DNA from 3 places in the Neobacillus sp. BP17 genome. Region 2 is predicted to be linked to each of the others. Evidence: riboswitches for the same ligand, from Rfam matches in the RefSeq annotation. Region 2 holds a riboswitch; each other region holds the start of a gene.
The links. Region 2 has a riboswitch for glycine ahead of gcvT (glycine cleavage system aminomethyltransferase GcvT). Riboswitches for the same ligand answer to the same signal wherever they lie in the genome.
Positions count from the first base shown of each region.

Region 1: linked by a shared signal. The riboswitch ahead of AC4QJR_RS10480 (amino acid permease) and the one ahead of gcvT (glycine cleavage system aminomethyltransferase GcvT) in region 2 are both predicted to bind glycine.
Region 3: linked by a shared signal. The riboswitch ahead of glyA (serine hydroxymethyltransferase) and the one ahead of gcvT (glycine cleavage system aminomethyltransferase GcvT) in region 2 are both predicted to bind glycine.

Region 1 covers NZ_CM184198.1:2,172,420-2,182,649, forward strand. The annotation lists gene glgB (1,4-alpha-glucan branching enzyme) at 1-983, shown strand, start outside; gene AC4QJR_RS10445 (glucose-1-phosphate adenylyltransferase) at 931-2,061, shown strand; gene AC4QJR_RS10450 (GlgC family sugar phosphate nucleotidyltransferase) at 2,092-3,108, shown strand; gene glgA (glycogen synthase GlgA) at 3,115-4,554, shown strand; gene AC4QJR_RS10460 (DUF2935 domain-containing protein) at 4,770-5,567, shown strand; gene AC4QJR_RS10465 (YybI family spore inner coat protein) at 5,826-6,587, shown strand; gene AC4QJR_RS10470 (hypothetical protein) at 6,626-7,114, shown strand; gene AC4QJR_RS10475 (hypothetical protein) at 7,182-7,442, shown strand; glycine riboswitch at 7,685-7,764, shown strand; gene AC4QJR_RS10480 (amino acid permease) at 7,920-9,296, shown strand; gene AC4QJR_RS10485 (hypothetical protein) at 9,329-9,682, shown strand; gene AC4QJR_RS10490 (MFS transporter) at 9,933-10,230, shown strand, end outside.
Region 2 covers NZ_CM184198.1:4,190,561-4,200,790, forward strand. The annotation lists gene AC4QJR_RS20475 (vitamin B12-dependent ribonucleotide reductase) at 1-2,446, opposite strand, end outside; gene AC4QJR_RS20480 (lipoate--protein ligase family protein) at 2,775-3,611, opposite strand; gene AC4QJR_RS20485 (rhodanese-like domain-containing protein) at 3,804-4,187, shown strand; gene gcvPB (aminomethyl-transferring glycine dehydrogenase subunit GcvPB) at 4,473-5,933, opposite strand; gene gcvPA (aminomethyl-transferring glycine dehydrogenase subunit GcvPA) at 5,926-7,272, opposite strand; gene gcvT (glycine cleavage system aminomethyltransferase GcvT) at 7,291-8,397, opposite strand; glycine riboswitch at 8,570-8,657, opposite strand; gene AC4QJR_RS20505 (DEAD/DEAH box helicase) at 8,833-10,230, shown strand, end outside.
Region 3 covers NZ_CM184198.1:2,088,241-2,098,470, reverse strand. The annotation lists gene AC4QJR_RS10070 (IS110 family RNA-guided transposase) at 93-1,208, opposite strand; gene AC4QJR_RS10065 (hypothetical protein) at 1,283-1,492, opposite strand; gene gcvPB (aminomethyl-transferring glycine dehydrogenase subunit GcvPB) at 1,526-3,010, opposite strand; gene gcvPA (aminomethyl-transferring glycine dehydrogenase subunit GcvPA) at 3,003-4,355, opposite strand; gene gcvH (glycine cleavage system protein GcvH) at 4,357-4,749, opposite strand; gene gcvT (glycine cleavage system aminomethyltransferase GcvT) at 4,835-5,947, opposite strand; gene sdaAA (L-serine ammonia-lyase, iron-sulfur-dependent, subunit alpha) at 5,944-6,843, opposite strand; gene AC4QJR_RS10035 (serine dehydratase beta chain) at 6,843-7,355, opposite strand; gene glyA (serine hydroxymethyltransferase) at 7,370-8,620, opposite strand; glycine riboswitch at 8,725-8,820, opposite strand; gene AC4QJR_RS10025 (amino acid permease) at 9,029-10,230, opposite strand, start outside.

The DNA of each region.
Region 1 (10,230 bases), 2.0 Mb from region 2:
ATGCAGGGGGGATTTTTCAAAAAAATGAATATGCAGTTTCCTTCTTACGAAATCTGAATAAAGTGGTTTTTGAGACAGATCCTACAGTCTTAATGATTGCAGAAGATTCGACAGATTGGCCGCTTGTTACAGGACCTACTTATGAAGGTGGTTTAGGCTTTAACTATAAATGGAATATGGGTTGGATGAATGATATTTTGAAATATATGGAGGCGGAACCTCGGGATAGAAAGTATTTGCATGATAAAGTAACTTTCTCCATTATGTATGCTTACTCTGAAAACTTCGTCCTACCTTTCTCACATGATGAAGTTGTACACGGTAAAAAGTCACTTTTAAATAAAATGCCGGGCGATTATTGGCGGAAATTTGCCCAGCTACGCTTATTATATGGGTTTCTAATGGCACACCCCGGTAAAAAGCTCCTATTTATGGGTGGAGAATTTGGTCAGTTTGATGAATGGAAGGATTTAGAGGATTTAGATTGGGAATTACACGATTTTGAGATGCACCGGGTTTTGAATGGTTACTTTAAAGAATTGATGCGGTTCTACAAACGTATGAAAGCATTGTGGGAGCTTGATCATTCAATTGAAGGATTCGAGTGGATTGATGCTAATAACAGAGATCAAAGTATTTTCTCTTTTATAAGAAAAGGAAAAAAAGAAAGTGATCTTCTTGTTATCGTGTGTAATTTTACAGAGGTCGTCTATGAAAACTTCAAAGTTGGGGTACCAGCCTACACATATTACAATGAGATTTTTAATAGTGATGCGGTTTCCTTTGGTGGCTCTGGGCAAATAAATAAAAAGAAGATCAAATCCGTTGATAAAGCGTTTCATAACCAGACAAGTCATCTAGAAATGACTATTCCGCCTTTCGGTATATCCATCTTACGACCAGTGAAAACAAGAAAGGGGAGTAAAAGATATGGTAAAGAAAAAACAGTGCGTAGCCATGCTGCTAGCAGGCGGTCAAGGTAGCCGATTGAGTGCATTAACAAGAGATAAAGCAAAGCCGGCGGTTTCATTTGGAGGGAAATATCGAATTATTGATTTTCCATTAAGTAACTGCACAAATTCAGGAATTGATACGGTTGGAGTATTGACTCAATATCTGCCCCTTGTATTGCATACTTATATAGGAATTGGAAACGCCTGGGATTTAGATAGAATTAGTGGCGGCGTTACCGTTTTGCCTCCCTATTCGGAGACGGCAGGTCTTAGGTGGTATAAAGGTACGGCAAACGCGATTTATCAGAATATAAATTATTTAAAACAATACAATCCAGAATACGTCCTCATTCTGTCTGGAGACCATATTTATAAAATGGATTATTCTAAAATGCTCGCTTATCATATTGATAAGGAGGCAGATGTTTCCATCTCTGTCATTGAGGTCCCTTGGGAGGAAGCAAGCCGTTTTGGGATTATGAATACAAATGTGGATTTAGACATTATTGAGTTTGAGGAAAAACCGAAAGATCCAAAAAGTAACTTAGCATCGATGGGTATATACATTTTTAAATGGCCGGTTTTAAAAACCTTTTTAGAAATGGATGATAAAAACCCTGAATCATCCAATGATTTTGGCAAGGATATAATTCCACTACTACTCGAAGAAAAGAAAAAGGTTGTGGCTTATCCATTCAAGGGTTACTGGAAGGATGTTGGGACTGTAGGCAGCCTGTGGGAGGCTAATATGGACTTATTAAAAGAGGAAACGGACTTGGATCTTTATGACCGGAATTGGAGAGTCTACTCGGTTAATCCAAACCAGCCGCCACAATATATCGCGCCGACTGCTCACATCGAAGAATCATTAATAAATGAAGGCTGTATTGTAGAAGGGTCAATTAAGCATTCCGTTTTGTTCCAAGGAGTTAAAGTGGAAGAAGGAAGTGTGATCCATGACTCTGTGATCATGCCAGATGCCCGAGTCGGGAAAAATGCGGTGATTGAGCGCGCTATTATCGCTCCAGGAATGAAAGTGGAGGACAATGCCGTTATTCGCCCTTCAAAGAACAGTGATGCCGTCATATTGTATGCGGAGGAAGATTAGTTAAAAATTCAGAAAAGGAAGGGCGATTCTATGCCGTGCTCAATGCTTGGAATTATTAATGCAACTAATGAATTTGACACGTTTAAAAACCTAACTGCTCATCGGTCTCTCGCATCACTTCCGTTTGCCGGCCGATATCGATTAGTCGATTTTATGTTATCAAATATGGTGAACTCAGGCATTACGAATGTGGCTATTTTTACGGGGAAAGAAGTCCGTTCACTGATAGATCATTTAGGATCCGGTAAACAATGGGACTTGGACAGAAAGCGTGATGGTCTGTTTGTCTTTTCTCCTGAGGGCACTTCTAGAATCGAGCGATTTGGTTCCTTTGCCCATTTTGCGAAAAATATTACTTATTTTTTACGAAGTAAACAAAAATACGTAGTAATTACGAATTGCAATACAATCGGGTCTATTGATTTTTGTAAAATATTAGATCATCATATCGAAAATGAAGCAGATATTACTGAGGTTTTTCATAATGGACAATCGCTGCAAACTTACATTTTGGATAAGAATTTATTACTCTCTCTGTTTGAACAATACAAAAATCAAGGATATTACACGATTTTTGATGTTATACATGATAAACGTCATAAATTTAAAATTAATATGTATGAATGGGCTGGCTATATTACCACAATTGACTCTCTCCAAAGCTACTATCAAAATAGTTTAGATTTGCTGCAGCCAACCGTATGGAAGCAGGTTTTTACTAAGAATGAGCCAATCTTTACGAAGGTAAAGGATGAGCCGCCAACACAATATAAAAATGCTGCAAAGGTTACGAACTCGATGATTGCAAATGGTTGTATTATTCAAGGAGAAATAGATAATAGTATTCTTTTCCGTTCGGTTAAAGTTGGAAAAGGAGCTGTGATTCGTAATTCTATTATTATGCAGAAGTGTCAAATAGGAGAGAATTGTATTCTAGATAGTGTAATTTTGGATAAGGATGTCAAGATTGATAATGGTGTACAATTGGTAGGTACGAGAGAGAAACCCTACCTAGTAGAAAAAGGGAAAGTCCAAAAGGGGCGTTGAGAATACGTGAAAGTTTTATTTGCAGTATCAGAGTGTGTTCCGTTTGTCAAAACAGGGGGCCTTGCGGATGTAGCGGGTGCACTTCCTAAGGCGTTAAAAAAGTTAGGGACTGAAGTACGTGTTATTTTACCAAATTACAGTTTAATTCCTGAGAAACTTAAAAATTTATTTCATTTTCAACAAGCGATAAATGTACAGGTAGGATTTCGCAGTCAATACTGCGGTATCCTAACTGCTGAGCATGATGGAATAACCTATCATCTGATTGATAACGAATTTTACTTTTTTCGTGATTCCTTATATGGTCATTATGATGATGGTGAACGATTCTCATTTTTCTCTAAGGCCGTTCTAGAGTGTATTCCGCATCTCGATTTCATTCCAGATGTGATCCATTGCCATGATTGGCATACAGGAATGGTAAATTTTGTATTAGATGCTAATTATCGTCATATACCAATGTATAAGGATATTAAAACAGTCTTTACGATTCACAATTTACAATTTCAAGGGATTTTTCCATATGAGGTGATGAGTGAGCAGCTAGGATTAGGGCATCAATATTTTAATAGTGAACAACTTGAATTTTATGGGAATATTAGCTTTATGAAAGGTGGTATTATTGCATCTGATATTGTAACCACTGTCAGCCCCACATATAAAGAGGAAATTCAAAATCCATATTTTGGGGAAAGACTTGATGGGTTATTACGAAAATATAGTCATAAGCTATTTGGAATTGTAAATGGAATTGATGATACAGCCTATAATCCTAAAATAGATCGTGATATTGCTCTACCTTATGACCTCGAATCCCTAGAAGGCAAAGTGGAAAATAAACAAGAATTACAGCAATATTTTGGGCTGCCAGAAAAAGAAAGTACGCCAATCATTGCCATGGTCACACGCTTAACAAGTCAAAAAGGCTTGGATTTAGTACTCCATGTATTTCAAAATATGATTCAGGAAGATATCCAATTCATAGTGCTTGGTTCAGGAGACCCTACATATGAAAACTTCTTAAAGCAAATGGCACATAAGTATCCGGATAAAGTACGAGTATACTTAGGCTTTAATGAAACGCTGGCACATCAAATTTATGCGGGGGCTGATTTATTTTTAATGCCTTCACAGTTTGAACCCTGTGGATTAGGACAGCTAATTGCCTTACAGTACGGAACAATCCCCATTGTCAGAGAAACCGGTGGCTTAAATGATACCGTCCATTCTTTTAATGAATTTACTGGTAATGGTAACGGCTTCACTTTTAAGAATTTCAACGCCCATGATATGCTCCATACCATTAAAAGAGCCATTTATTTTTATCATCAAAATGAATATTGGACTAACTTAGTAAAAAAGGCAATGGGTCAAGATTATAGTTGGTTGCAATCTGCTAAGGAATATAACGAAATTTATGAGGATTTACTGAAGGACATAAAATAATATACAAAATAAATTATGAAACTAAAGGGAGACCAATGTCAATAAACATAGGTCTCCTTTTTACTTACTAATCATATGCATGTCCTTCAAGAAGATGTTTATACCTTTTCGCGGCAAGGTTATGCTTGATTCTTTTTCCTAACTTTGTTCATAAGAAGCAAGTTAGAAGAATAACATCAATATAGCGTGTTGATTACTATTTGGGAGGAATAAACATGAATGATGTCTTTGAGAAAACTGCTAGATTCGAACACCGATTCTGGCTCCAAATATTAGGTGATCATTCAAGGTTTATATACGAATCGTTAGCCGCCGTTCAAACAGAGGAAATTGAAACGGCTTTAACGTTTATAAGAGAATTTGACACATTACTTGAGCGTACGAAATCCGCAAATTTATGGACATTATCCAGGGAAGCTGAATCCGAAGTTATAAAATTAAGAGAATTTAAATTGGAATTATTAAGAAAACATCTGATTGGAAAAATAAAAATTCACCTTTCACCTACCTTTATAAATCATATGGTAAATGAATTAGAGGAGTATTTAAGAATTTTAGAGCACTTAAAGGCTGGGGAAGTCCCGCCTGTGTATCACGAGCTCCACCATCACCTATTATGGTTATTGGATGCAGCGGGGCATGCAGAAGCAATATCCACCAATTTAGATGGTGTTGAAAAAAAACTTAGAGAAAAAAGTAATTCATATTTGAAGAATTTTGAGAATTTCTACTTAAAATCCGTGGAGCTTGCAGGGTATTTAAGAACCAATTTAGCGTCTTTTCCTGCTTTGGATAAAATGAACTTAGACAGTCAATTAGAAATTAAGTTATTTCAAAACTTTCTACAGGAAATAGAAGAACTTAGACTAAGTAAGCAAGCATTAGGTACCTTTGCCCCCTTAATGGCGGATCATATGTACCGTGAAGAATGTTATTATCTAATGAAGTTAGCAGAATCGACAAAACTTGATCCACCCAACTGTGATCCTGCTAAACCTAGACTAAAAGAATGAAAACTAAGCATCAATAAAAGAGGGGGGGGGAAAGTATCCGCTCTCTTTTGAGTTTCTGTTGCCTTATTAAAAGCAAGTAAACGATTGGATTTGTCGTAAGCTTATTTATTCATTAGTTATTTACCTATCAACTTGTACTTTCGTATAAGTGTATTTATTTTTCAGTAAAACCCCTTCCAGACCTAAAAACGGTGTCATCTAGGCATTTACCTGCATATGGTAAATCAAGTCATACAAATGTTTGAAGGGGGGATCTATTTGTACAGGCAATTTCAAGAACAAACCTTTGTTAATGATACTTATCCTGGAAACTTTATGTTGCTTGACATGAGGAAAGGTGATGTTACAGGTGACGGTATAGCAGATTACGTCTATTTATATGGAAGAAAAAACGGTGAAACTGAAGTCTTCGCTGATCAAATTACACTCGTCATTCAAGACGGGCGTTCGAAACGGATTTCATCTATTAATCTTCAAAATAATGCTGGATACAATGCTCAGCTTTTTCTCGGGGATTTTTCTAATGATAATATATTGGATATTTTGGTAAGTATTGAAACGGGGGGAAGCGGAGGATACGGTATTTTCTATATTTACTCCTATAGAAATAATATCCCTATGCTATTGTTTGATGTTGAAAAATATAATAAAAGTTATAGATTCAAAGTCAATTATGAGGATTTTTATAAAGTGACTGTAGGAAGCCCTTCGTTAGATTTGCTTTTCACCCTAGACATTAGTTACAAAGGTTATGATTATCTATCTGAGCTCTATGATGAAAATGGAAAATTAAAACAGCCAGTTCTGGGCGAGGTTCTTGCAGCAACTGCGTTATATCCCATTGTTACAAATGGAAAAGGAATAAATTATGATTTACTCGTTCTTCAACGGATTATTGGTACATCTAATGCGGATACATTAGGTTATGTCGAAAACCTTTTAACATGGAATGGAACTCAATTTATATCCACATCATTGGCAACAGAGATTTTTGGAACAAAGTTAAGCAGTACGTACTAGTGTCGAGCTGAATTTTTTATCAGCTAGGAGGTAAATGGATGACAAAATTTTTTTCGTTTCATGGAACTGTCACCATGATTACTGACCTTGTAGGTCAAAATGGTACAGGAGAAGGCTGTAATAAATTAATATCTGTAGAAAACGGCACGGGAGCAATTGTGAATTTCGTGGTGTCATCAACGACTTATTTTGTTGACCATGCAATTGTGGCTATAGGAGATCGCGTGACTGGTTATTATGACGGAAATGCACCTGCTATTCTTATTTACCCTCCACAATATCCAGCGCTTGTCATGGTTAAAGATAGCCCATATCAGAATGTAAAAGTTGATTACTTTAATAGTGAATTAGAGAGTAGTGATGGACGGTTACGATTAAATATATCTCCATATACCCAAATACTTTTAACAAATGGGCAACCCTTTACAAGAAACCCCGCGAACAGGGATCTTATTGTCATTTATGGACCAGCCACCAAAAGTATCCCCGCCCAAAGCACACCTTATAGAATTATCGTTTTGTGTTAGGAATGGTAAGAACATTGTACAAGGTTTTTTCCATAATCTATAGTATCAATCCACGAGGGTGTTCATTATGAGAAGTAAAAGGGAAATTCAAGGTCAACCACAAACAATGATTGGTCAAGCATGGACCGGTAGACATGTGATTTTGCTCCATTGTACAAACCATAATCAATTCTTAAATCTTTATAAAAGTTACCATGCTCCAATTGAGCCGCCACGGCAAAATTGTGCAGAAACGTTGTCACAATTACTAAGTATCGGTTATCGCATTATGGCGGTCACTCCCATCTCAGCCAATCATATTCAATATTTTTTGGTCCTAGGAGATTAAGAAAAAAATGAACCCCTTCACGAATGAGGTGGGTTTATTTTTTGTTCTCCAATCTAGGTCCCGAAAATATGTATTGACAAAGTGATTGAATACTACTAAAATTAAAAATTATTTAACAATAATGTAAATTTTAAGATTTGATGATGGTTGAATAATTTTTAGCGGGGATTTTGAACCTTTGGTTCTTCTATTGAAAATTAAATAATAAGCAAGCTATGATTGTTATGGGTCAAACTATAGCAGGAGCAGCTTCTGGAGAGACCGCAGAAATCTGCGGCGCCGAAGGGTTCACAATCTCAGGCAAAAGGACAGAAGAGTACATATTTTATTTGTTATTCTAATAAAAGAGTAATAAATATTATTTGTTATTCTTTTGACCATGAGATTGGAGCTGATCCAGTCTCTTTTTTTATGGTTTTTAACCTTTTGCTCATCAATTCACAACTTGAACTTTACAAAAATAAGGAGGAAATGAAAATGGCACAGCAAGAATTAAAACGAGATTTAAAAGATCGTCATGTACAACTGATTGCGATTGGCGGTACGATTGGGACAGGTTTATTTCTTGGTTCAGGAAGAGCGATCCAGTTAGCAGGGCCATCTATCATATTTGCTTATTTAATCGTCGGTATTGCTTGTTTTTTTGTGATGAGGGCACTTGGGGAACTGCTATTATCGAATGCGGGCTATCAATCATTCACGGATTTTGCGGAAGAATACATTGGACCGTGGGCTGGTTATGTGACAGGATGGACGTATTGGTTTTGTTGGATCATGACCGCCATGGCTGATATTATTGCTGTGGGGGTATATGTGCAATATTGGTTCGATATTCCGCAATGGATACCTGCTTTAATCTGCTTAATTGTATTATTGGGATTAAATTTACTAACCGTAAAGCTATTTGGAGAGTTAGAGTTTTGGTTTGCAATCATCAAAGTAATTACCATTCTAGCTTTAATCGTAATAGGAATCATTTTATTGGTTATTGGATTTCAAACCGATTCGGGAACAGTTTCAATCAAGAATCTCTGGGGACACGGTGGTCTTTTTCCAAATGGGATATCAGGTTTCTTTTTGTCTTTTCAAATGGTTGTTTTTGCATTTGTAGGTGTTGAATTAGTGGGTGTCTCCGCAGCGGAAACATCTAATCCTCGAAGAAATATTCCATCTGCCATTAATAAAATCCCGTTGCGAATTCTATTTTTCTATGTGGGAGCCCTTTTCATTCTTTTATGTATCAATCCTTGGACAGAACTGAATGCAGCTAATAGTCCATTTGTTAAGACGTTTAGCTTAGTAGGTATTCCAATTGCAGCAGGAATTATTAATTTTGTTGTCTTGACATCAGCTGCTTCAGCGTGTAACAGCGGATTATTTTCAACCAGCCGAATATTGTTTAATTTAAGTGGTCATAAACAGGGACCTGCTAAATTTGCTAAATTAAATAAAAACCATGTACCAAGTAACGCATTATTTATTTCCACTCTTGTTCTATCAGCCGGTGCTCTTTTAAGTAAACTGATTCCAGAACAAGCCTTTGGTATCGTGACAACGATCAGTGCGATTTGTTTTATTTGGGTTTGGAGCATCATATTAATTTGTCATTTGCGTTACCGGAAATCACGTCCTGATTTACATGAAAAGTCGATTTTTAAAGCACCGTTCACACCATTTATCAATTATGTCGTCCTAACGTTATTTGCACTCATTCTTATTATTATGCTATTTGCCGAAGCAACTCGTACCGCTTTATTATTAACACCTGTTTGGTTCATTCTTTTATTCATTTTATATTCATTTAAAAAGAAAAAGGGTGTCAGACTGATGTCTCAAAACATACACTCTTCATAATAATGTTTTTTCGATAGTGAGGAGTGTGCGTTATGAAGTTTGAGATGCAAAAGGCGAATTTGCTTGCTGAAAATATTAATGGATTTATAACATATGTTCAAAAAAGTCATATCAATAAAAACAGCAACAGGTTTACACCAGACAAATTGTTTCAAATAAAACTTCTTATAGAAGAGTATAAGTTTCAGATCCTTTCAGATGAATTGTTTAGAATTAATAAGTTTGATTGGGATGAAAAGTATACGTATTATTTAGTGGATCAATTTAAAGAAGGGCTCAAAATTATTGAGGAATACGTAAAAAATAGTTACGATGAATTATTTCTGTTAACTGGCAGACTTTACACGTTAAAGAATCTCAGTGAATCATTTAATAGAAGTGAATAATGTGATGACCTTCTTTCCAAAAGAAAATACTAGTTATTTCTTATTGTCACATGAAAATTATCGTGATACTATTAGATGAAATTAAATTCCTTTAAATTGGTCCAGAGAGGCCAAAAAGGCAAAAGTAAAATTCATGTATACTTTGTTACGTATATGAATGCCCTTTTGTCCTTTGGATGAAAGGGCATTTTATTTTTGCCAACTATCTTTTAATCATAGTCCAGAGAGGCTTGAAAGGAGAACGACAGAAATGGATTATCGCAGAAAAACAGTAGTCGCATCAGTTGCAGGGTTAACATTAGAGGGCATGGATATCATGTTTATCTCCTTTGCCATGTCAATGATTATTGCTCAGTTTAATATTGACATGGTGGCAGGCGGTCTCATTTCTTCTATTACAAATCTAGGAATGCTAGCTGGGGGAGTCATCTTCGGTATATTAGCAGATAAATTTGGGAGAGTTAAAATCTTTACTTACACAATTCTACTATTTGCTATCGGGACCGCATTAACCGGCTTAGCCGAAAATATTGAACAAGTTTACATCT
Region 2 (10,230 bases):
TGGTCACACTTGTTGAACGAAGTTCACTGATTGTATCAACAAGGACCACATGCTGTTTTGGTTGTTCATTAAAAATGGATAATTGTTCATTGGTGTTTTCTTCTGCTTTCAGTGTTAGTACCTGTGAATCACGTGAGCCATCAACATAAACAGTTCCACCTTTTGCTCCGCCACGATATAAACGCTGGTATACTTTTTCAACCTGTTCTACGCTATACCCTTTTGGTGCGTTGACTGTTTTACTAATGGAACTGTCGATCCAGCGCTGGATGACACATTGAACATCTGCATGTGCTTCTGTCGTAAGTTCCATCGCAGTAACAAACCAATGTGGAAGATTGTTTTCATCCGCTTCAGGGTGCTTATCAAGGTATTCTTTCACGATATCCGCTTTGACTTCGATAAATTTACCAAGACGTCCGCTGCGGAAATAAGAGAATGAGAAATAAGGCTCTAAGCCGGTGGAGACTCCAACCATTGTTCCAGTGGATCCCGTGGGAGCAACCGTTAGTAAATGAGAGTTCCTAATTCCACTTTCTAAAATAGATTGGCGGATATCTTCAGGCATTTTCTTCATATACCCTGTATCGATGAAAGCTTGACGTAATCGATTAGTTTCACCTGTTGTTTTCCCAGTTAAGAATGGGAAACTTCCTTTTTCTTTCGCCAATTCAATTGAAGTTCTGTATGCAGTAGTTGCAATTACTTCAAAAACTTGATCGACTAGTTCGTTTCCTTCTGGTGATCCATACTTTGTTTCACAATATATCAGCATGTCATGCAAGCCCATTACTCCAAGCCCTACACGTCGCTCACCAAGTGCCTGCTTTTTATTTTCTTCAAGAAAGTATGGTGTTGCATTGATGACATTATCCTGCATCCGAACTCCTACGGCTACTGTTCGCTTAAGCTTTTCAAAATCGATCGTCTTTGTTTCTTTATCAGCCATTTCCGCCAAGTTGACTGCTGCAAGGTTACAGACGGAAAATGGTGCAAGTGGTTGTTCCCCACATGGGTTTGTTGCAACTACCTGTTGGCCATATGCTTTTGCATTGGTCATGTCGTTGGCATTGTCGATAAAAAATATTCCTGGTTCTGCTGAGTAGGTAGCACAAATATTGATAAGGTTCCATAGTTCTTTTGCTTTGAACTTTTTGTACACCCGTACTTTATGTCCAAGTTTTTCCCACTCGCGGACATCTCCCACTTTATGCCATTCTTCATTATAAATCTTCATTTCTTCTTGATCATAGTGTTCAACATATGGGAAGCGCAGTTCGTAATCACTATCGTTTTCAACAGCTTCCATAAATTCCTTTGTTAAACAAACAGAAATATTTGCACCAGTAAGGAACTCAGAATTGTGTACCGTGTAGTTACCACCGGTTAATAATTTCTCTTCTGCATCAGCAATGATTTTTTCATCAAATCCACCGAAACCTTGAATGTTTTTATAATTTACAATTCCTTGGTACATTGCAGTTTCACTTAGAGTTAGAGGGGTAAACTTTAATTTATCTTTTGCAAGTTTTTTGATCGTATCATCATTTGTATTTTCAATTAAGAATCGTAGAATTCTAGGATTTTGCATCTTAGAGATAATAAATTCAATAATGTCTGGATGCCAGTCTGCTAACATGATCATCTGAGCTCCACGTCTTGATCCACCCTGCTCAACCAAATGTGTCAACTTCGCAATATCATCCAACCATGAAACCGAACCAGATGATTTACCATTTACGCCTCTGGCCAGTGTATTACGCGGTCTCAATGTTGAGCCATTTGTACCAACTCCGCCGCCACGGCTCATAATCTCCATCACCTGCTTACGATGGTCAGAGATACCCTCACGTGAGTCTGGGACAAAAGGCATAACATAGCAATTGAAGTAAGTAACATCGGTATCTGCCCCAGCACCGTAAAGAACGCGGCCTGCAGGAATGAAGTTCATGTTTACAAGTTCTTGATAAAACCGTTCTGTCCATTCTCTTCGCTTCTCTTCCGTTTCTTCGACAGAGGCCAGACCAGTAGCATTACGCTTCGCAATTTGCTCGTAGAACAGCTCTAACGGCTTTTCAATCACATCTAATGACCTAATAATCACACCTGTGCTAGCTTCTTCAGGATCATCGAGTACTCCTCTAAACTCCTCTTCCACTAAAACTTTTGCTTTTTTCTTTTCCCAATCGATTTCCTGGATATAGCCAAGGCCGCGTGCTGGAAATTTCGGATCTTCTTTTATAGTTAAAACAACGAAGTCGTCGTTAGAAAGGGTAATTTTTGCAGTGTCTTTAAAGGTATAGCGGTCCAACATTACCAAACGAGAAACACCTTTGTGAGTTATTTTCATATCTGGGGTAACTGGATGCACCTGGGGGAATAAGCGGATATCCTCATTCAACCTTTCAAAATCAATATTCATTGTATGTCTAAAAACTACAGACATGAGAACAACTCCTTCATGTTAATATCTACCTATTGTGCTAAATCTAGCAGTATTGCGCTATATCTAGTTGGTTTGTATTTTTAGGTTATCATAGGCACCTAGAATAAATCAACTAAATATCAATATATAGTACCGAAAATATTTTCGACACCACTATATATTGTAAATCAAACAAACAAGATTCTTTTTGTCAAACTCAAAAAATAATATAATTAATAGTAATCAATAGCAATAATAAGATTTTCGTCATAAAACAGGAAAATTCAACAAAATTCGCAGGTTGCTTATTTTGCTTAAATAACAAAGAAGCGACGTGTGCCGCTTCCAATTATCTCTTATAATTCCATTCATCATTCTCATAGCGCTCTTTTGCAATCTTATTAACGTAGGCTAGCTCTTGTTCATTTAATTGATAAGGCTCTAGTTCAACATTTAGACCTTCCGCAAAGCCCTTATAAAAAGCTTCCTTTGCTTCCTCAAGAGAAATTCTCCTCGGACTAATAGCGTTGATAGCAACCGCTTTATCCTTAAAGGCTTTCCTCATTCGTTCCTTTACCCTTTCACTAGGATATTTAAATAAACTAAATAATTTATCCTCATCTAAATCCAACAATATGGATCCATGCTGTAATATGACTCCCTTTTGCCTTGTTTGTGCACTGCCAGCTACCTTTCTGCCTTCGACCACAAGCTCATACCAACTTGGGGCATCAAAGCAAACAGCAGATCGAGGGTTTTTTAATGCATCTCTTTCCTCCGCTGTTTTTGGGACAGCAAAGTATGCCTCAAGTCCTAAATGGTGAAATCCTTTTAAAATACCTTCAGATATCACACGATAGGCTTCTGTCACTGAATTTGGCATTTCTGGATGGTCTTCAGAAACGATTACACTGTACGTAAGCTCGTGTTCATGAAGTACTCCACGGCCGCCTGTAGGTCTCCTGACAAAACCTAATTGATGAGCCTTAACCGCCTCCATATCAATTTCCTTTTCCACTTTTTGAAAATATCCTACTGACAGGGTTGCTGGATTCCAGCCATAGAATCGAATCACTGGAGGAATTTTCCCCTCACTATGCCAATCGAGCAGCGCCTCATCTAAAGCCATATTAAAAGATGGTGAACTATTTCCAGTATCAATAAAACGCCAAACTTCTTTTTTCATTATAATGACCTCATTTTTTATATTATTACGAGTTTAAGTCTACCAAAATCTGATATAGATTCAAAATAAGATGTTTCTGCTATAATTAATTTAGGAAGTTTTGAAAAGATTTTTTAGCATTCATCTTTATCTTTATGAGATTGGCTTATATAATAAACTAGTGCAGGAAAGCTTGAAAGGAGCAAAAAGAAATTGAGTTCACTTTATCCCTTATTAATTATCATTGCAGCAGTTATCATCTATTCCGTTTTCACCTATTTCTATCAGAAAAGGATTGTTAAAACGGTAACAGAAGAAGAATTCCGTGCGGGATACAGAAAGGCACAACTAATAGATGTTCGTGAAGCAAACGAATTCGAAGGCGGCCATATTTTAGGATCACGTAATATCCCCATGTCACAAATGAAAATGCGCATGAAAGAAATTCGACCTGATATGCCGGTATATTTATACTGCCAAAGTGGGATGCGCAGCGCCCGTGCAGCACAATTCTTACACCGAAAAGGTTACCGGGATCTAACCCAACTACAAGGCGGGTTTAAAAAATGGTCTGGTAAAGTTAAAACGAAGAAATAATGAGATAAACAAGGTTCCGTATTTCGGGGCCTTTTTTATTTTGGCTGTGTTAAAGGTTAATGTTGATTTTGGCACTCTGATGATTGGAGTGGAGGGCGCGAAGACTCCTGCGGGAGTACGGGGCTGGGGAGACCCCACAGGTGCTGAAAGCGCCGAGGAGGCTCCCCGCAACGCCCGCGGAAAGCGAAGCGCCTGGAACGGAAATCAACAGACAAGTTTAACACAGCCTTTATATAAAAAATAGAGAAGGTCAGATTCCATTTTCGAATCTGACCTTTCTAATATTTAAGCTTTTTGATATTTTAAGACTGGCTTACGAGCAGCTTTTGTTTCATCCATACGGCCGACCACAGTTGTATGTGGGGCTTCTTGAACGATTTCTGGATTTTCCTCAGCTTCTTTAGCAATTTGGATCATAATATCGATGAATGAATCTAATGTCTCTTTTGATTCGGTTTCTGTCGGTTCAATCATGATACATTCTTCTACATTCAACGGGAAGTAAATGGTTGGCGGATGATAGCCAAAATCGAGCAGTCGTTTCGCAATATCTAATGTGCGGACACCTAATTTCTTCTGACGTCTTCCGCTAAGGACAAATTCATGCTTACAATGACGATCAAATGGTAGATCGTAATATTCAGCAAGCCTTCTCATCATGTAGTTCGCGTTTAGTACAGCATACTCTGTTACTGCTTTTAATCCATCCGGACCCATCGAGCGAATATATGTGTACGCACGAACATTAATGCCAAAGTTTCCGTAATATGGCTTCACACGACCAATTGACAGTGGGCGATCATAATCAAGAACAAACTCATCGCCTTGTTTTGTGATAATTGGTTTAGGCAGGAACGGAATCAAATCTGCTTTGACACCGACTGGGCCAGAACCAGGACCGCCGCCACCGTGTGGGCCTGTAAACGTTTTATGAAGGTTTAAGTGAACCACATCAAACCCCATATCTCCCGGACGTGCTTTTGAAAGAACCGCATTTAAGTTAGCTCCATCATAATAAAGCTTTCCACCTGCTTCATGAACAATTTCAGCTAATTCAAGAATGTTTTCTTCAAATAAACCAAGCGTATTCGGATTGGTTAACATTAGTGCTGCAGTATCTTCACCAACCACTCTTCTTAAATCTTCAAGGTCAACTAGACCATGTTCATTGGATTTAACGGTAATGGTTTCTAAACCTGCAATTGTTGCTGATGCTGGATTTGTCCCGTGTGCGGAATCAGGAACAATAACTTTTGTACGTTTCATATCACCGTTGGCTTCATGGTAAGCACGGATCATCATTAAACCGGTCCATTCCCCATGTGCTCCAGCTGCTGGCTGCAGAGTCACTTCATCCATCCCGGTAATTTCAATTAAATGCTCCTGCAAATCATATAAAAGTTCAAGTGCACCTTGTACAGAACTTTCATCTTGCAGCGGATGGACATGTGCAAAGCCGTTAAAGCGTGCTACATTTTCATTAATTTTTGGATTATATTTCATTGTACAAGAGCCGAGTGGATAAAATCCTGAATCAACACCATGATTTCTTTTTGATAGTGCCGTGTAGTGGCGCATAATATCAAGTTCTGAAACCTCAGGAAGTTCTGGCTCTTCCGTACGAATATAACCATCAGGAAGAAGTCCATTGAGATCTAGCTCTGGTACATCCATTTCTGGCAGACTATAACCGATGCGGCCTGGTGTGCTAAGTTCAAAAATGAGTGCCTGGTCTTGATTATGCATGGAAATCCCCCAATTCTTTCACTAGAGTATCAATTTCTTCCTTAGAGCGTTGTTCTGTTACAGCAATCAGCATATGGTTAACAAGATCTGGATAATCACGACCCAAATCATAGCCGCCAATAATTGCTTTTTGTAAAAGCTGTTGATTAATTTCTTTGACAGGTTTATTTAATTTTACAACGAATTCGTTGAATGAATGACCATCATATACCACTTCAAAGCCAGCTTCCTTAAATGCATTTTTTGCATAATGAGCCTTTTGTAAGTTGGCAGCCGCCATCTCACGTACACCCTTTTTACCTAAAGCTGTCATTGCCACAGATGCTGCAAGGGCATTTAAAGCTTGGTTGGAACAAATATTTGATGTCGCCTTATCACGACGGATATGCTGTTCACGAGCTTGCAAGGTTAAAACAAACCCACGACGGCCTTGGTCATCTGTCGTCTGTCCAACAAGACGTCCAGGAACTTTTCTCATCAACTTAGTAGTAACTGCGAAATAGCCGCAATGAGGGCCGCCAAAAGCGGTTGGAATTCCAAATGGCTGGGCATCACCAATAACAATGTCAGCACCAAATTTACCTGGAGGTGTTAACACCCCAAGGGATAATGGATTGCTTGAAACTACAAACATGGACTTATTTGCGTGGATAATTTCTTCCAGCTCTTTTAAAGGCTCGATTCGTCCAAGGAAGTTTGGATATTGGACAATAACAGCTGCAACATCCTCATTTACGAGCCCTTTTAATGCTTCTAGATCCGTAACTCCATCTTTCACAGGTACTTCGACCACATTGAGGTACTGACCCTTTGCATATGTTTTAAGAACATCGCGTGCTTCAGGATGTACGGCACTAGAGACTATAATTGTTTTTCTTTTTGTATGGCCCGCACTAAGCATTGCTGCTTCAGCAAGTGCTGTTCCGCCATCATACATAGAGGAATTGGCCACATCCATGCCAGTTAATTCACAAATCATCGTTTGAAATTCAAAGATTGCTTGAAGTTCACCTTGAGATATTTCTGGTTGATATGGTGTATAAGCTGTATAAAATTCTGATCTAGAAATAACATGGTCGACAATAACAGGCATGTAATGGTCATATACACCTGCACCAATAAAAGAAACATTTCTTTTTAGGTCAGCGTTCCTGCTAGCCATATTAAACAGTTCTTTCATTAAGGCTGTTTCAGACTTAGCTGCTTTGATATTGTATTCACCCTTAAATTTTACTTTTTCAGGGATATCGCTAAACAGTTCATCAATAGAGGAAACACCAATTGCCTCGAGCATAGCATTCTTATCTTGTTCAGTCATAGGTAAATAGCGATGTTTCATAAAACTAACTCCCTTCTGTTATTTCTTTTCTCTTTTATAAAAAGGTGTTGGAACGACAGTAGCCTTTAAGCGTTTACCGCGAATCTCCACTTCAACAACGGATTCAAGCCCTGTAAATTCCGAATTAATTAGAGCAAGACCAATATTTTTCTTTAAAGTTGGTGATTGAGTGCCTGTTGTAACCTCACCAATTAACTGATCCCCACTATATACTGGGTATCCATGACGTGGAATCCCACGATCAATCATTTCAATTCCTACCAATTTTCTTGGTAAGCCCTTTTCCTTTTGTTGGATTAATGCTTCTTTCCCAATAAAATCAACTTCCTTGGATAATTTCACGGCAAAGCCAATCCCTGCTTCTAGTGGTGAAATTTCTGCAGAAAGTTCTTGGCCATAAAGTGCTAATACTGCTTCAAAACGCAGTGTATCGCGGGCACCTAATCCAACAGGAATTACTCCGTCTTCCTTACCTGCTGCTAAAATATCTTTCCAAAGATCAACTGCATCCTCTGCATCACAATATACTTCAAAACCATCTTCACCGGTATATCCTGTTCTTGATACTAAGGATTTTTTCCCATTAAGTATTACTTCTTGCTGGAATTTGAAAAAACCAATCCCACTCAAATCCGTATTCCCAGCGAGCTTTTGCAGTACTTTTTCTGCAAGTGGTCCTTGAAGGGCAAGCTGCGCTGTTTTTTCTGATAAGTTTTCTAAAGTAACATCTCCAGTTACATGGTCTTCAAGCCACTTATAATCTTTTTCAATATTTGATGCATTAACAACTAACAGGTAATGATTGTCCTCAATTTTATATACAAGAAGGTCATCGACAGTACCGCCATTTTCATAACACATGGCCGTGTACTGGGCACCGCCATTTTTAATTTTTGAAATGTCATTTGTCATCATTTTTTGTAAAAAATCCAAGCTATTCTTGCCTTTTACTTCCACTTCACCCATATGGGAAACATCAAATAATCCTGCACGTGTGCGAACAGCTTCATGCTCTTCTTTAATGCTGGAAAATTGAACTGGCAGCTCCCAACCACCGAAATCAATGGTTTTTCCTCCCCATTCCTTATACACATCAAAAAGCGGAGTTCGTTTTAATTCAGACATTCTTAATCCCCCTTCAATCTTTGGCACATACTATTCTTAGGATAACCATAAAAAAGGACAGAAACCTCCCATGTAAAATTAGGAAGGTCTCTGTCCTTGCACCTGAAAGTTTACCTTTAAAGGCTTTCCCCTTTGGTGGCTGTAAATGTCTAATCAGCACTCTCCAGAGCTGCGTCAAACAAGAGTTCTTTTGCCTGAGAGATTCACATTTCTGCTTGCTCCTTCGGCGCTACAAAGGTAGTCTCTCCCCTTGTTATCATTCGCATTATAATATTATCCAAATTGGTCATACTAATTATACTTATAAAATAAATTACTTTATTAAAATATTTAAAACATTCAAGACTATAATCATCCTACCATTAAAATAATACATTGGGCAATAATTTTATTTGAAAGAATAAAGCTGGAAATTGTAAAAAAGGAGTTGACACCATGTCGATCGAAATTGAATTTGATTCCTCTTGGAAGGATGATTTTTTACATAGAATCGATAACGATGGTCCATGGGGGAATTGGGAGCTTTTTAAACTAGCAATTGGAGTAGAAAAACATCTCGTTGTTCCTGATTTCAACGGTTTATTGGCACCAAGTCATTTATCTAATTTAACCCCGCTTCCACACCAGCTCGAAACAGCGAAACAAGTAATTGAAAATATGAACGGAAAAGCTATCCTTGCTGATGAAGTTGGGCTCGGAAAAACAATTGAAGCTGGATTAATTCTAAAAGAATATATGATACGCGGATTGGTGAAAAAGGTATTAATCCTTGTCCCTGCTTCTTTAGTTACACAGTGGTCGACCGAGCTAAATAGCAAATTTTTCATTCCTGCTATATCACAAAGAAAAAGCTATGTGTGGGAACAGTGCGATGTCGTCGTATCCTCGATTGATACAGCAAAACGTAATCCACATCGCGACATTATCTACCAACAAGACTATGATCTCATCATCATTGATGAAGCACATAAACTAAAAAATAACAAAACAAAAAACTACGAATTTGTTCAAAATCTGAAAAAGAAATTTTGTTTATTGTTGACGGCAACACCGATTCAGAACCGAGTCGAGGAAATTTTCAATCTGGTTTCGTTATTAAAACCAGGACATTTAGGGAGCGAAACGGCATTCTATGAAAAATACAAGCGTGATGCACGATCCTTAAATGATGATGAACATTTAAAAGAATTAGTAAACAAGGTCATGATTCGGAATAGGCGGGCAGATACAGGAATCGAATGGACAAAACGGCATGTTGAGACGATTCCAATTGAATGTACCCCTGAGGAGAAAGATCTTTACGAGTCAATTACAAACTTAAAAAGTGAAGGGAATTGGGTACAAACTAGTTCATTCTCAGTCATGACGTTGCAGCGTGAGGCATGCAGCAGCAGAGAGGCCGTTTTTTATACATTAAAGAATATGCTGCAAAAAAAGGAAAATCCAACTCCAGCTTTCGAAGAACAAATTCAATATTTAATGAAAAAGGTCGAAGCTGTTCAGAAAAATTCCAAAGCGGAAAAAGCATTAGAGTTAATTCAAAAGGTAAATGATAAAGTGATTATTTTCACAGAATATCGAGCCACTCAAATGTACTTACAATGGTATTTAAAACAGCATGGAATAACATCTGTCCCTTTTCGCGGCGGGTTTAAGCGCGGGAAAAAGGACTGGATGAGAGAATTATTTCAAAAGCATGCACAAGTTCTAATTGCGACAGAAGCGGGCGGCGAAGGAATTAATCTTCAATTTTGCAACCATATAATTAATTTCGATTTGCCATGGAATCCAATGCGGCTAGAACAGCGGATTGGTCGTATTCATCGTCTTGGG
Region 3 (10,230 bases), 2.1 Mb from region 2:
TTCCTTTCCGGTTTTTCTCTTTGCCTTCGAGCCCTATTCTCATCCATCTATTTTATTTCTAATGTACTAATGTCATAGAGAATCGTACTTCTTTAAGCTGCTGGTACTACTTCGTCTAATTCCTGCGTGATTGCCCAAATAAAACCTGCTAGCTCTCTTGCTACTGCCGTGATGGCTTTACCACTTTCTTTTCCTCTTGATAATAATCGAAAATATTTCTTATGAAGTCGGTTTTGTGCTTTCCAGGATATTGCTAGAACAGTCGGCGACTGTCCATCTTGTCTTTTTTGTAATTCACCTTTAACAGACGGTTTATATCTATAACTCCACGCCGATTCCACGAGTAGTCGCCGGACATGCCGATTTCCTGTTTTGGTGATCTTACCTTGTCTTCTACTTTCACCACTCGAAAATTCACTAGGTACTAACCCCAAATACGCCATAAACTGTCTAGCGGTAGAAAAGCGCTTAAAAGAACCTATTTCCGCCGCAATACTTGTCGCTGTTATTAGCGCAACGCCTCTTAAAGCTTGTAAAGCTTGAATGATTGGGGCATGAATACTGTTCGTTGCTTGTATTCTGATTTCTTCTTCTAGTCTCAAGACTCGTTGTTGTATCTCTTTAATTTGATGGTAGTACTCTTGAAAAACCACTTGTAGTTTTGAGTTTTCAAACTTTACCGTGTCCAACCATCTATAATACCTAACGGTCCATTTTTTTCCCTTTGATGGAGGTTGGATATCATAACGTAGTAAAAATTTACTTAACCGGTGTTTAGCCCTTAATTCGTCTTCTTTTGCATCCTCTCGACATCTAACAAGATCTCGTAAAGCCTCATCCTCTGGAGTAGGAACGTAAACAGAAGTTAATTCTCCAGCTCGATATAATTGAGCCAGTCGAACGGAATCTCTACGATCCGTTTTAATACGCTCACCAGGTTTTTGAGGAATTAAAGATGGCGCTATAACCATACAGTGAATATTTAGAGTAAGGAATAACCTATACAATGCATATCCGGTAGGACCTGCTTCGTAACACACTCGTAAGTTCTCGCTGTTTCCTAACTTTTTCATCAATTTCTTAACTGCTTCTGGTGTATTCGAAATCATGCCCCAATATCTAGGCTCATCTCGACCCTCATCTGCAATCGCAACAGCTATTTTTTCTTTTGATACGTCTAAACCTACGTATTTTATGGTATCCTTCATAATAACTAGCTCCTTCCGTAATGTAGCTCTGATTTGGTTATGTTTTTTTCAGTAAACATTCTAACCAAATTAACCTACGATGTTACGAGTAAGGAGCTAGTTTCGTTCATGATAACTCGTCGCTTTGCTCCTGCGGGGTCTCCCCTGCCCCGTACTCCCGCAGGAGTCTTCGTGCCTTCCACTCCAACCAACAGGGTTTCAAAATCAACATAACCGTTAACACAGCCTTTGTATTTAATAAACCACCAAGAATGAGAGATCATAGGAAGGTTAATTGTCTCCATTTCTTCATTCCTAGTGGTTCAATGATCATTCGTTTAAGATTTTACTGTTACCTTTTGATTAGTTTCTTCTATTATATATCGTAAGATTGGTTGTCTCGCCGCTTGTACTTCATCCAACCGGCCGATGACTGTCGTGTGTGGTGCCTCTAACACAATCTCTGGGTTTTCTTCTACTTCTTTTGCAATTTTTATCATCACATCGGCAAAGGCATCCATTGTTTCCTTTGACTCCGTTTCTGTAGGTTCAATCATCAAACACTCCTCAACATTTAGCGGGAAGTAGATGGTCGGTGGATGATAGCCAAAATCAAGGAGCCGTTTTGCCATATCAAGAGTTCTTACACCCAGTTTTTTCTGTCTAGAACCGGATAATACAAATTCATGTTTACACACTTGGGAATACGGAGCATCAAAATATGGTTCAAGTTTTTTACGGAGGTAGTTCGCATGAAGCACTGCCCCCTCAGAAACTTGACGTAATCCTACAGGTCCCATTGTACGAATATAGGTATAAGCACGAACCAAAATTCCAAAGTTTCCATAGTATCCTTTTACACGGCCAATTGATAGTGGATGATTCGAGTTCAGTACATATTTCTCACCATCTTTTTCAATACGTGGGACAGGTAAGTACGGAATGAGTTTCTTTTTCACACCGACTGGACCAGCTCCTGGGCCGCCACCGCCATGTGGAGTCGTGAACGTCTTATGAAGATTTAAATGCACAATATCAAATCCCATATGACCCGGTGTTGTTTTTCCAAGAATGGCGTTGGCATTTGCTCCATCGTAGTATAATAAGCCGCCTGCTTCATGAACAACTTTGGCAATTTCCAAAATTTCTTTCTCAAACAATCCAAGTGTATTAGGATTTGTCAGCATCAATGCAGCTGTATCCTGATCCACATGCTTTTTTAATTCTTCTAAGTCGACCAATCCATTTTCATTGGAAGGAATGGTGACTGTTTTAAACCCGGCAACCGTTGCACTGGCAGGGTTTGTACCATGCGCGGAGTCCGGAACAAGGACCTTTGTTCTTTTTTCTCCTTTTTGTTCAAGATAGGCTTTTACCATCATTAAGCCAGTCCATTCTCCCTGTGCTCCTGCAGAAGGCTGTAACGTTACTGAATCCATGCCGGTGATCTCTGCTAATTCTTCCTGCAAATTATATAAAAGCTCTAAAGCGCCCTGAACCGTTTCTGCTGGCTGATAAGGGTGAATGCGGCTAAAGCCATCAAAACGGGCAACATCTTCGTTAATTTTCGGGTTGTATTTCATCGTACAAGAACCTAATGGATAGAACCCATTATCAATTCCGTGGTTTCGGTTGGAAAGCGCTGTGTAATGACGGACAAGCTGAAGCTCTGATACTTCCGGGAGCTCGGCTGGTACATCACGAATCAAATGCTTCGGGTATTTCGTGTTTAAATCAATACGATTCACGTCAGTTTCCGGCAGGCTTGAACCCATACGACCTTCACGACTAATTTCAAAGATTAGCTCATTATATTCAATCATTTACGACTTCCTCCAATACTTTTACAAATTGGTCAATCTCTTCTTTTGTTCTCTGCTCTGTCACGGCAATAAGCATTTGATTGTCATAGCCGTATGCACTTTCCAAGTCAAATCCTCCGATGATTCCCGCTTCAAGCAGTTTGTTGTTGACCTCTTTGACCGGACGAGGAAGTTCCACCACAAATTCATTAAAAAATGGTGATTGATTGATAATGATAAAGCCTGCCTTTTGCAGACACTTTGCCATATAGTCAGCTTTCTCAATGTTTAGCTGGGCCATTTGTCGAATTCCTTGCTTTCCAAGTGCAGACATGCATATAGAGGATGCAAGCGCATTTAATGCCTGATTGGAACAAATATTAGAAGACGCTTTATCTCGTCGAATATGCTGTTCACGTGCTTGCAGCGTTAACACAAATCCACGTTTTCCTTGCTCATCCCTTGTTTGTCCTACAATCCGCCCCGGTACTTTACGCATAAATTTTTTGTGAACTGCGAAATAACCGCAGTGTGGGCCTCCAAAGGCCATCGGTATTCCTAATGGCTGCATATCACCCACCACAATATCTGCCCCGAGTTTACCTGGTGACTGCAGAAGCGCCAGTGCCAATGGATTAGCACTTACAATGAGTAATGCTCCTTGTGTATCCACAATTTTTTTAATTTCTGCCAAATCTTCAATCGATCCGAAGAAATTCGGGTATTGAACAATAACGGCGGCAATGCTCTTATCCATTTGTTCTTTTAGTCCTCTTAAATCGGTGACATCATCAACAAGATTGACTTCTTCTACTGCATATTCTTGGCCGCGTGCTACTGTATTTAATATTGCTCGTGATTCAGGATGAACCGCTTTTGAAACAAGCACTTTTGAACGCCTTGTTGATGAAATAGCAAGTGAGGCAGCTTCTGCAAGTGATGTAAAGCCATCGTACATGGAAGAGTTGGCAACATCCATTCCTGTTAACTCACAAACCATTGTCTGGAATTCAAAAATGGCTTGCAGCTCACCTTGACTGATTTCTGGTTGGTATGGTGTATAAGCTGTGTAAAATTCTGAACGTGAAATCATATGATTTACTACGCTTGGAATGTAGTGATCATATGTACCTGCACCAAGAAAGGTTGGATAGTTATTTGCACTTTTGTTTTTGGAAGCAAGCTGTTGCATTTTTTTCAACAGAAGCGGCTCTGGAACCGCTTCTGGAATGTTTAACTCACCCTCTAAACGTATTTCTTTTGGAATGTCCTCAAATAAATCATCGATTGAAGACATGTTTAAAAATGTGAGCATCTCCTCTTGATCTTGTTTCGTATCAGGAAGGTACCTAAATGTGTTGGTCATCTTATTCCCCTCCCTCAATATACGCCTGATACTCATCTTCATTTAATAGGGATTTTAACTCCTTTGGATTAGATAGTTCCACTTCTACTAACCACCCTGCATCATATGGCTGCTCATTGATTGTCTCAGGACTATCGTTTAAATCCTCGTTTACACAAATAACCGTGCCTGATACTGGAGCGTAAATTTCAGAAACAGCTTTAACCGATTCGATTGTGCCCATCGATTCCTCCACTGTAACTTCATCATCTACCTCCGGAGTTTCAACAAACACGATATCCCCTAATTGTTTTTGTGCAAAATGAGAAATTCCAATTCGTACCCGATTTCCGTCTAGTTGTAATACCCATTCGTGTTCCTTGCTATATAGTAAACTTGCAGTTGCGTTTGTCATAATTTTACTTCCCTTCATTTTTGTATTTGTATTTGACCATTTATCATGTAATTAAGTACTGTGGGTATCGAATTCTATGATTCTATTAACCCATTTTATAAAAAGGTGTCTTAATTACTACTGCATCAATTTGTTTATTACGGATTTCTACTTTTATTTGTGTGTCAACTTGTGCATACTCCGCTGATATAAGAGCAAGACCAATGCTTTTCTTTAGAGTGGGTGATTGTGTTCCCGATGTAACTACACCAATTTCCTCTCCACTCTCTGAAATTACTTTATAACCATGACGGGGAATCCCACGACCAGTGACTTCAATTCCTACTAATTTGCGTTTTAATCCCTCTTCTTTTTGTCTTAAAAGTGCCTCTTTTCCAATAAAATCACTTTCTTTATTGGTTTTCACCGCGAAGCCGATTCCTGCTTCAAGGGGACTAATATCGCTTAACAGTTCTTGACCATAAAGTGCAAGACGTGCCTCTAAACGAAGGGTGTCACGTGCACCCAATCCGCATGGCTTTAAGCCATCTTCACACCCTGCTTCTATCAGTTTTTCCCATAGTGCTTCCGCCTGACCAGCTGCTAAATAAAGCTCAAAACCATTTTCACCTGTATAACCTGTACGTGATACGAGGATATCTGTTATTCCGGAAACATTAACATGTTGTGCAAATTTAAATGAGCCAATTTCAGATAGATTGGTTTCCGTTAGTTTTTGCAAAATACGTTCAGCCTCTGGTCCTTGAATGGCTAGCTGCGCAATTTCATTGGAGATATTTTTGAGTGTTACCTCTCCTTTTACATGTTGCTTCATCCATTCAAAGTCTTTATCAATGTTGGCCGCATTGATGACGAGTAAATATTTATCATGCGTTAATTTATAAACTAGTAAATCATCGACCGTTCCGCCGTTCTGGTAGCACATTGCAGTATACTGTGCCTGATTGATACTGAGCTTCGTCACATCGTTTGTGACCAGATAGTTTATGTAGCTTTCTGCATCTTTTCCCTCTACCACTACTTCACCCATATGAGAGACATCAAAAAGTCCTGCACGGATACGTACTGACTCATGCTCTTCTAAAATACTTGAAAACTGTACCGGAAGCTCCCAGCCGCCAAAATCGATGACCTTTGCGCCATGTTTTTTATATGTTTCAAATAAGGGTGTCCGTTTTAACAATGTATTAGTAGTCATTGTGTTACCTCCGATTTAGATTTCCGACAAAATAACTGTTCTTTTACCTTTTTACCTGTTTCGGTCATCGCCAGCCCGCCAAGTGCGGTTTCCCTTAGTGTCCTTGGCATTTCCTTTCCAACCTTATACATCGCTTCTATGACTTCGTCACATGGAATCCGGCTTTCCACGCCAGCAAGTGATAGATCGGCAGCAGAAAAGGCAATCGAGGTACCAATGACATTTCGCTTAATACAAGGTACTTCAACAAGTCCTGCAACCGGATCGCACACCAAGCCTAATAATGATTTCATAGCAATTGCGGTTGCATTTACAGCTTGTTGTGGTGTACCGCCTTTTAACTCTACGATTGTCCCCGCAGCCATTGCCGTTGCGGATCCCACTTCTGCTTGGCAGCCTCCTGCTGCTCCTGAAATAAAGGAACGGTTAGCAATCACGTAACCTAGCATACTTGCAGTAAATAAGCCCATGACTAAATCTTTATATGAATAGGTGTCATTTTTATAAAGTGAAAACAATACACCAGGTAAAATTCCAGCTGCTCCCGCAGTTGGTGTAGCAACAATAATCCCCATACGTGCATTGCTTTCAGATGTAGCTAATGAAAACGTCATGGCATTACTAATGTAATTTCCTGACAAGGCATTGCCCTGAGTCATATAGTTATACATTTTCACCGCATCACCGCCGGAGATACCACTTGGTGCTGTTGAGCCGTCTTTAATTCCGCTATCGACGGCCTCCTTCATTTTGATCAATCGTTCTTCCATCATGCTGATAATGGTTTCTTCGTCTCTTCCCGACTTTTTCGCTTCCAACATCAACATGATTTGACCAATGGTTTTTTGTTCTCTTTCACAAGCTTCAATCAGTTCTGCCATGGACTTAATTTCCATTAAATTGCCTCCATAAATACTTTCTCGTTTGGTTGGAAATGACTAGCAAGGGACGTAAAATCATCGCCTGAACTTAACCGAATATCCACTTTTCTTCCGTTAATCATAAAGATTTTGGATAAACCACCGCCAAGGGATACCCCTCCAACTTTTACAGCCCGATTATTGCATTTGGCTGTCACAATCGTTGTATTGGGATGGTTATAAAAAGTACATTTGTCTTCAAACTCGAAATGGTACTGCATACCTTCCTCTTTTGCCCACTCCAACGAATTTTTTATTCGTGAATCGTCAGTATTCATACCAAGTAATCCGCCGATGAGCGCTTTATCTGTTCCATGTCCTTGGTACGTTTCAGCAAAGGAATCGTAAAATACAATTTTTGTCTCTTCTGGACAACGACCTAATAGTTCAAATATAAATTTTCCGATTGACACAACACCTGCTGTATGTGAACTCGAGGGCCCAACCATAATCGGGCCGATTATATCAAAGCAACTTTGAAATTCCATGGAATGTCTCCTTCTTAAACAGTAATTAACTGTTGAAATAGTGGATAGTTACCACAAATATTTTTAGTCGTTTCTTTTGCTTGTTTAAGAACTTCAAGATTACCTTTATTTTTCAGAACAGCAGCGATTACTTTACCGATCTTCTCCATATCATCCTGCTTCATACCGCGAGTTGTTAAAGCAGCAGTTCCCATACGGATTCCACTTGTGACAAATGGGCTTGCAGGGTCAAAAGGAATCGTGTTTTTGTTAACAGTAATTCCTGCTTCTTCTAACAATTTCTCTGCTTCTTTTCCTGTTAAGTTCCACGGGCGAACATCTAAAAGAACAATGTGATTGTCTGTACCTCCAGAGACAAGGGTTGCTCCTTCTTCCTTTAACGTATCCGCAAGTGCTGCTGCATTATCAATGATTTGTTTCGCATAATCTTTAAAGCTTGGTTGTAAAGCCTCATTGAAAGCAACCGCTTTAGCTGCAATGATGTGCATAAGGGGGCCGCCTTGAATTCCTGGGAACACAGATTTATTAATCGCTTTAATAATCTCTTCATTGTTTGATAAAACGATACCGCCTCGAGGTCCTCTCAACGTTTTATGCGTGGTGCTTGTCACAACATCTGCGTATGGAACTGGCGATGGATGAAGACCAGCAGCAACGAGTCCTGCAATATGCGCCATGTCCACCATGAATTTTGCACCCACTTGATCTGCAATTTGTCTAAAGCGTGCAAAATCAATTGTTCTTGGGTAAGCACTTGCCCCTGCAATAATCAATTTTGGCTGTTCTTTTTTCGCGATTTCCTCCAGCTCATCATAATCAATCAAATGATTGTCTTCTTTGACGCCATAGGACACAACATCAAACCATTTTCCTGAAACACTAACAGGACTTCCATGCGTTAAATGTCCACCTTGTGAAAGGTTCATTCCCATGATTTTATCGCCAGGCTGAAGAAGTGCGAAAAAAACAGCAAAGTTAGCTTGTGCACCTGAGTGAGGTTGAACGTTTGCATATTTAGCACCAAACAGCTTTGTTAAACGATCAATAGCTGCTTGTTCTGCCACATCGACAAATTCACATCCGCCATAGTAACGCTTTCCTGGATAGCCTTCTGCATATTTATTGGTCATCACACTTCCCATTGCTTCTAGGACATCTTGGCTAACGAAGTTTTCCGATGCAATCAACTCCAATGTTTGATGCTGACGATCCTGCTCCTTTTTAATCGCTTCAAAAATGGTTTGATCATTCTGTTGTAAACTCATGATAACTCCTCCTTGAAATATTGTTCAGGCTCCCCTTTATGCTTCAAATATCTGCTTTTTTGCACGCAAAAAAGGACAGAAGAAGGGGAAGCATGTAGCTTCATATTCCCTTCTCTGTCCTTTTTACCTGAGAGTTTAGTTCTGTTACGAACATTCCCCTTTGGTGGCATAACTTTAATGCGCTCTCCAGAGTTGCGTCCCGCTGTGGTTCCATCTACCTGAGAGATTAATTCCAAGGGTTTTTTTTGGAACTTGCTCCTTCGGTGGCGTGTAAAAATTGCACTCTCCCACAACCGTCATCCGCTCTATTTTTTTATTATTTTCAGAATAATTGTTACTGGAAGCCAAGTCAAGCTTTTTTTGAAAACGGTATCAAAAATGGATCATAAGACATTTTTGAGTTACCTATTAATTTTCTGCTATCTTTTCCTGATTGACTTGATCTGCATAGTTTGCCTTCATATTCCGCATCTTATAGATGGCAATTAGTAAAATAAACCAAACTGGAGTTACAAACAAGGCAACGCGAGTATCTTCTGCAAGTGCAAGCACAACCAGAACAAATGCTAGAAAAGCTAGGATCAAGTAATTAGAAAATGGATAAAGCGGCAATTTAAATTTGTTTATTTTTGCTAGATCTGGTCTTGTTTTTCGGTATTTCAAATGGCTGATAATTGTAATCCCCCAAATAAAGATGAAACATACGGTAGAAATACTTGTTATTAGGGTAAATACTCCTTCTGGCATAACATAGTTCAACACAACGGCAATTAAAATGACCACAGTTGAAAAGAGCAATGCATTTGAAGGTACTTTACGGGAAGTAAGTTTTGTAAATGGTACAGGTGCATTTTTATCTCTGGCAAGTGAGTATACCATACGGCTTGTACTGAAGATGGCACTGTTACAGGCCGAAGCCGCGGAAGTTAGAACGACAAAATTGACAATACCAGCAGCTGCAGCGATTCCAACCGCCACGAAGACTTGAACAAATGGGCTTTTCGCAGGATTTATCGCGTTCCATGGATAAATACTCATGATGACAATAAGGGCTCCAACGTAGAAAATCAAAACTCGAATAGGAATATTATTGATGGCCTTTGGAATTACTTTTTCTGGGTTTTCTGTTTCACCTGCTGTAAGTCCTACCAGTTCAATGCCAACAAACGCAAACACAACCATCTGGAATGAAAGAATAAACCCATTTATGCCATTTGGAAACCAGCCGTCATGGCTCCATAAGTTCGTGAAACTGGATGCTCCTGCATTGGTGGAAAAGCCTTTAATAATCATGAACACACCGATTACAATGAGTGCCAGTATCGCGATAACTTTAATTAATGCGAACCAGAATTCCATTTCGCCGAAAAGCTTGACAGTAGCGAGGTTCATACCTAGCAAGATGACAAGCGCAATTAATCCTGGCATCCACTGTGGTACAGAGGGAAACCAATATTGAGTATAAAGACCAACTGCTGTTAAGTCTGCCATTGCAATAGATATCCAGCAAAACCAGTAGGTCCATCCCGTGATAAAAGCTGCCATATTACCTAAATAGTCTCTTACAAAGTCAACAAAAGAATGATAGTTCAAATTGGTTAAGAGCAGTT